One region of the Corynebacterium hesseae genome, then DNA from elsewhere that is predicted to be linked to it. Evidence: predicted binding sites of a transcription regulator. Region 1 holds the regulator's gene; the other holds the start of a gene.

The links. Region 1 encodes LexA, which represses DNA repair genes until DNA is damaged. Its sites were predicted from a motif close to CGAACANNTGTTCG; they were not measured.
Region 2: a site for LexA is predicted at 1,463-1,476, ahead of R3O64_RS08715 (SAV_6107 family HEPN domain-containing protein). Genes of this name have one in related genera too.

The regions. Positions count from the first base shown of each region.
Region 1 is NZ_CP137211.1:1,644,325-1,647,711, forward strand. Features, by position in the region: gene hrpA (ATP-dependent RNA helicase HrpA) at 1-413, shown strand, start outside; gene nrdR (transcriptional regulator NrdR) at 410-868, opposite strand; gene lexA (transcriptional repressor LexA) at 1,625-2,347, shown strand; gene R3O64_RS07700 (DeoR/GlpR family DNA-binding transcription regulator) at 2,714-3,387, shown strand, end outside.
Region 2 is NZ_CP137211.1:1,863,934-1,867,320, forward strand. Features, by position in the region: gene R3O64_RS08705 (TetR/AcrR family transcriptional regulator) at 1-253, shown strand, start outside; gene R3O64_RS08710 (DUF3040 domain-containing protein) at 338-745, opposite strand; gene R3O64_RS08715 (SAV_6107 family HEPN domain-containing protein) at 898-1,341, opposite strand; gene R3O64_RS08720 (GNAT family N-acetyltransferase) at 1,595-2,167, shown strand; gene R3O64_RS08725 (polyprenyl synthetase family protein) at 2,211-3,302, shown strand; gene R3O64_RS08730 (alpha-(1->6)-mannopyranosyltransferase A) at 3,304-3,387, shown strand, end outside.

The DNA.
Region 1 (3,387 bases):
GCCTGGCAGAGTATTCCAATCTGGATGCTGAGCTGAAGCACTGGGAGGGGCCGGCCATCGATGATATTCGGGCCCAGCTCAATTTCCTGTTGCCCGCGCACGCCATCACCGTCCACGGAATCCAACATCTGCGCCATTTACCGCGCTATATCCAGGCCGCGCGCATCAGGCTTGAGGAAATGAACGTGGATCCGGACCGCGATGCTGACCGGCAGGCAGACGTCGACGAGGCCAAAGCCTATGTGGCCAATCGGTTGCGTTCCCTGCCTCCTGGCCGCGAAAAGACGCGAGAGGTTAAAGACATCTACTGGATGATTGAGGAACTGCGCGTATCGCTCTTCGCACAACGCCTGGGCACTGCCCACGCGGTGTCTTTGAGGAGAATCCAAAAGGCAGTGGATAAATTACGCTAAAAGCTATCGCGGTCGCGCCGACGCATGAGGCGGATTTCTGATTCAAAGTCGTCGGCGCTTTCAAAAGACTTATACACGGACGCAAAGCGCAGGTAGGCCACTTCATCGAGATCTCGCAGAGGTTCCAGGATGGCAAGGCCGATGTCATTGGCGTTGACTTGCGAGGAGCCGTGACTGCGCACGGTCTCTTCAACTTCTTGAGCGAGCTTCTTCAAAGCATCATCGCTAACGTCGCGCCCCTGGCATGCGCGTTTGACGCCTCGGATCAGCTTGTCGCGACTGAAAGGCTCAGCCAAGCCATTTCGCTTGACTACTGACAAGACTGCCTTCTCGATGGTGGTGAAGCGACCTTTGCACGCGGCGCATTCGCGACGCCGCCGGATCGAGGTTCCGCTGTCGATTACGCGCGAGTCAATAACGCGTGATTGTTCGTTGTGACAGAACGGGCAATACACAGTGCCGTATCCTTCCTTTCGACCAATGCGCACATGCTGCTGGCCCAAGGAATTCTAGCGCGAAGACACGACCGTCGTGGTCGAAGAGGTGCTCGCACTGTCAACCTCACTATCGATACTGAGGCCACCCCATACTGTGCCGATGAATACCGCGGCGCCAAAGACTGCTCCGAGCACATAGTTACCTACGTTCGACCGACTACGACGGCTGCCCGATGTTGCCCCGGCGGCCGAAACCTGGGAATTCACCGGAATTTCTGGACGGCACTGTGTTCTATCGTTTACGGCAAGAGTTCGAACACGAGACGGCCCATATGGAAGGTTGCGCGGGGCATCAGACGTGAGCGACCGAGACTGAGCGGGATCCCAGACCGCCGCTGGCGGCACTAGCACAGTCCGATTGCTAGACTTCTCGAGGGCCACCCCGCGCAGTACAGAGGCATTGTTTAATGCGATAGCCATGACGGTTCCTTTCTAGGTCTTCCTTATTCATTGAGACAATGCCCGAAGTGTACGAACCAAGCCCGACATCTTCGAACATCACCTTCGATCAACCGTTCGATTTGGTGTGTATGTTCGATTTATAGCAGGCCTTCGAATATTTGTCCACACTCGGGCGGCGTTAGTCGAACATTTTTTCTTTCCGTGCTAAAAAGGGAAGCGGAAGTATCACCAGCAGCCCACTCCCACTTATGTCCGGCACGCCAAAGCCGCGCACATCAACTCTGCACATCCCGACAGTTCCTAGGAGCAAGAATGGCCCGCAATCCGAAGCGAAGCGACCACCCTTCCCTCGATTCACTTTCCCCTCGCCAACGCCGCATCTTGGAAGTAATCCATGACGCCGTAATGTTGCGCGGCTATCCGCCAAGCATCCGCGAAATCGGTGACGCAACAGGCCTCCAGTCCACCTCGTCCGTGGCCTATCAGTTAAAGCAGCTGGAAGAGAAGGGCTTCCTTCGCCGCGATCCAAACAAGCCACGAGCTGTTGATGTGCGCCATTTCCCCGGCGCCGACGACCCCAAAAAGCCCGGACGAAAGACCGGGCAGGCAATCGCACCATCGGGAACCTCCACCCCTGACGCACCCGAAGACGCCGCCACCCCAAACTACATTCCTGTTGTGGGCCGCATTGCTGCTGGTTCCCCCATCACCGCCGAGGAGAACATCGACGCCTACTTCCCCATGCCGGGTGAAATCCTAGGCAGCGGCGAACTATATATGCTGCAAGTCGTGGGAGATTCAATGCAGGATGCAGGAATCCTCAACGGGGATTGGGTTATTATTCGCTCGCAGTCTGTTGCAGAAGAAGGCGAGTTCGTAGCCGCACTTTTGGATGGCGAAGAAGCGACCGTGAAGGAATTTCACCGAGATTCCTCCGGTGTATGGCTCCTCCCCCACAATGACGCTTACTCACCCATCAAGGGCGATGAAGCCGAAATCATGGGCAAAGTAGTATCCGTGTTCCGCAAACTCTAGAAACCATCCACCTCAGCGCTCCCTCAGGCCTTCCCCGCTCCACACCAATCACCCACTCGGTGCGGGCGAACCGGACTGGGGGATTGTTTCTTTTTACCCCCTTGTGTGTGTACATGCCCGATTTCGACCGTTTTAGCGTCCGAGATCACACATTCGGATACTTGCAGTACAACCGTAGGTTTTAGTGACTAAGGCACGCGTTCGATGTGAGCTTTTCTTTGTTTAGTTCCGTTTTGTTCGCATTCAGTGGGACAATAGAAGTATCGACACAACATCCGTTGTTCTTTTCGTTCACATGCCCCAGCCCCGTTTTCCTTCACCGGCGGGCGCAGTGACCACCACAGGCAGACTTCATTTGGAGGAACCATGTACGCAGAAGAGCGTCGCCGACAAATTGCGTCATTGACCGCTGTAGAAGGACGAGTCAATGTCACCGAGCTCTCCGAGCGCTTCGATGTCACCGCTGAGACGATTCGCCGCGATCTCGCAGTCTTGGACCGAGAGGGAGTTGTGCACCGAGTTCATGGCGGTGCAGTCGCCTCCCAATCCTTCCAGACCGCCGAATTCACCCTTGATACTCGCCAACGTTCGGCCACGGGCGCCAAAATGGCAATCGCACGCGCCGCACTGGAGCAGCTTCCCGACGGCGGCAGCATCTTTCTCGATGCCGGAACCACCACGAATGCGCTTGCCGATCTCATAGGCCAGCGCTACTCGGCCGGGCAATTCAGCATTGTGTCGAATAGTCTCCCGATCGCTCTTTCACTAGCCAGCAACGGGGTATCTGACGTCCAGCTGCTGGGTGGCACCGTGCGCGCGATTACCCAGGCCGTCGTCGGTGACACTGCGCTTCGCACCATGGCCCTGATGCGTGCCGACGTCGCCTTCATCGGAACCAATGCGCTAACCATTGACCACGGGCTCTCTACGGCCGATTCGCAAGAGGCGGCTATCAAGTCAGCATTCGTCACCAATGCACACCGCGTTGTCGTGCTGTGTGATTCATCGAAGTTGGGCAATGACTACTTGGTCAGCTTTGC
Region 2 (3,387 bases), 220 kb from region 1:
TCATAGTGCACACGGCCATTTGATGACCGCCGCACAGCACTTCCCCCAAGCCTTTGCTGACGAGGAAGTACAAAAACCACATGGCGGCTTCGCCTCCATCGTTGACGAGTTCTGTCCCGGAGTTTCCTCAGTAGATATCTCGTTGCTCAATGCGGCCATCGTCCGAGCCTCTGAACTGGCGGACGGCTCACCGGAAAAGCTCAGCAGCGCAACGCAAACCCTTTACGCAATGGCCGAAGCCATCCTGCCCTAGGTCACCGCATTAAAAGAGCCCTCCGCTGATTTTAAAGCGGAGGGCTCTTCGGACCGGCCTTTAGGCGCCTATGCGCTTATGCGCTTAGCGGCCTTCAAAGCGACGACGGAAATTGTCTTCGAGGCGGCTCCCAACGTCGCTACCACCCTTCTTGGATTGCTTGCCGCGATCCCGAGTGGACGACTGCGCACCGACTGTAACCAGAGAATCCTCCGAGTTCCCGCGCAGCATCCAGACGCCGGATCCAAACATAACTAGGAAGCCGAGGACCGAGAGACTCACAAACCACAGGGATTGCTGGGCCAACGCAATTCCGCCCACCATCATGCAGAGACCGACAACAATCAAGGCAACTCCGCGGAGAGTGATAGCGCCCGAGTTTGCACCGAAAGAAGTTTCACCGGACACCGACGCACCAAAATCAGGATCATTGGCCAGCAACGACTGCTCAATTTCACGCAGCGCTTGCTGTTCGTGCTCAGAAAGGGCCACAGCGTCCTCCGTAGTGGGTTGGGTTTAGGTAGTGGAACTGGGAAATAGGATTACTACCTCTATAACGTCAAGGATAGCGAGATAGTTCCCGCAAAGACAGTCCACACGTTTTAAACGCACTACGCCCCACTACTGTGACCCCGCGCTCCGCATTAAGCCGCGAGACCACCGAAGCCCAGCTCAGACTCAGTCGCATCCACATAGCGGGCGGCAAGCGCCACATAGCGATAGACCGTATCAGGATCAGGGACCGGATCCAGTCCGGATGCCACTCGCGAACGCACACGCGAGTAGTCCTTAAACTCCGCTGCCCACTGCGCATCAGCCGGACCGATGAGCGCCACTTGCTCCCAAGCGGAGGTAGGCAAGCGCCGGCGACGTGACACCGTGGACGCCGCTACCCGAGCCCCGGCAGCGCGCAGCGAGGCGCGATAGGCCATTTCCAAAGCGTCCGCGAATCGCCCCTCCGCTGCGCTCTGGCGCGCGTCCACCAACAAATCCAACGCTTGACCCACGAAACGATCGCGGCGTACGCACTGCAACGCCTCCCGGTTACGGCTCCGCGCCGCTGCTGTTGCTGAGATTACCTGTGCCATGACCTCTCCCCCTTGGGCTTCTTCCTGAGCTTGTCAATAGAGACTGTGTTGCTGATTTTCTGTCGTTGTTTGTTGACGCGATTCACCTTAAAGCCGCCTTCCTACATCCACCGCTAATTTTAGTTCACATGTTCGAAATTGACAATAGTTTTACTGAACTTCTCCACGTTTTTCGAACATGCACATCAACTTTGCTCGGAATGGGTTCGCCGCCTGCTTTCACATACCGCAAGAATCTGTTGTTATTAGACATGTGAGTTACACGCTGCGCCGCCTAAGCCCCCAAGAGTTCGCCATTGCCCTCCCGCACTTGGTGGATATCTATATTGCAGCGATGAACTACGACCCCTCAGTACGCAACAGCTCCATCATGCGGTGGCGCGGGGATCTCATACGTCCGGGGTTTTCCTGCGTGGCGGCCACCTCCGAAGACGGCATCACCGGCTTTGCCTACGGCTTTCTAGGCTCTCCTGATACCTGGTGGGATAAGCAACTCCGCCGAGCACTCTCCAACAACGGCGGCGCAACCCCAGAGCAAGAAGAGGTTCTCCACAACTATTTTGAGTTGGCGGAAATCCACGTAGTACCCGAGGCACAGGGCCACGGTCTGGGCCGTGCACTGCTCGAAGCGCTGGCCTGGAACCTCCCCGCCCGCTACATCCTGCTCTCCACACCGGAGGTTCCCAATGAAGCCAACTCCGCCTTCGGCCTCTACCGCAAAATGGGCTTTAGTGACTTCCTTCGCCAGCTCCATTACCCCGCCGATTCACGCCCCTTCGCCATCCTGCAATCAGCTGTGCCGCTAGCACCAGCCGGTACCGCTTAACCTGGCGTCTAATCCGTGAGCCTGCCCAGGTAGAGTGGCAGGCGTGACTACTCCGCAAATACCTTCCCTGGACGATATCCCCGTAGCCGTACGCGAGGAGCTCGAGCTTTTCCTAGATAGTCAGCGCGACGCCATCGCGTCCATCGGTTCCCCGGTGACTAACGCGATCTCCTATTTGGAATCCTTCGTGCTGGACGGCGGAAAACGTATCCGCCCTCTCTACGCGTGGGCAGGTTTTATCGGCGCACATGGGCTCGAGGGCACGGAGTCCCCGCAGGCGATGCTCCGCGCAGCTTCTTCCCTAGAATTCATCCAGGCTTGTGCTCTCATCCACGATGACATCGTGGATGCTTCCGATACCCGGCGCGGCAATCCCACCGTCCACCGTGGCGTAGCCGCTCGCCATCGGGAGCTCGGGCTCAGCGGTGACGCTGACTTCTTCGGGCAGTCTCTCGCCATCCTTGTGGGCGACATGGCCTTGGTCTGGGCCGAGGACATGCTCCAGGATTCCGGCCTGAGCCCCGAGGCGCTCGCGCGCGCTCGGGCGCCGTGGCGGGCGATGCGCCGCGAGGTTATCGGCGGGCAAATGCTGGATATTTGCCTCGAAGCGGAAGGCTCCGAGGATGCAACGTTGGCGGACTCAGTAAACCGTTTCAAGACCGCCGCGTACACCATCGAGCGCCCGTTGCATTTGGGCGCAGCCGTAGCAGGAGCACCCGAAAAGCTTGTTGCCGCTTTCCGCGGCTATGGACAAGACATCGGGGTCGCATTCCAGCTCCGCGATGATTTGTTGGGGGTCTTTGGTGACCCAGCAATTACTGGCAAGCCCGCCGGTGATGATCTGCGCGAGGGCAAGCGCACGGTCCTCTTGTCATTGGCTCTGCAACGTGCGGATACCACTGATCCCGCTGCTGCCGCGGAGCTTCGCCGACTCATCGGCCAGACGGAGGATCCCGCAGATATTGCCCGCATGGCCCAGATCATTGCCGATTCCGGGGCACCGGATGTCGTCGAGCAGCGCATCAGCGATCTCACGCGCTCGGGCCTTGACCACCTTCATAATGCCCAGGTCGCCCCCGAAGTCACGGCAACGCTGGAAGAGCTTGCCCACAAATCCACCGCACGCCGGATGTAGCATGGCCCGCTCCGCATCCGCGCGCGTATCCCTGCGCATTCCCAACCCCCTTCCTTTGGGCATCGTCTCCGCGGCGATCCTTGCT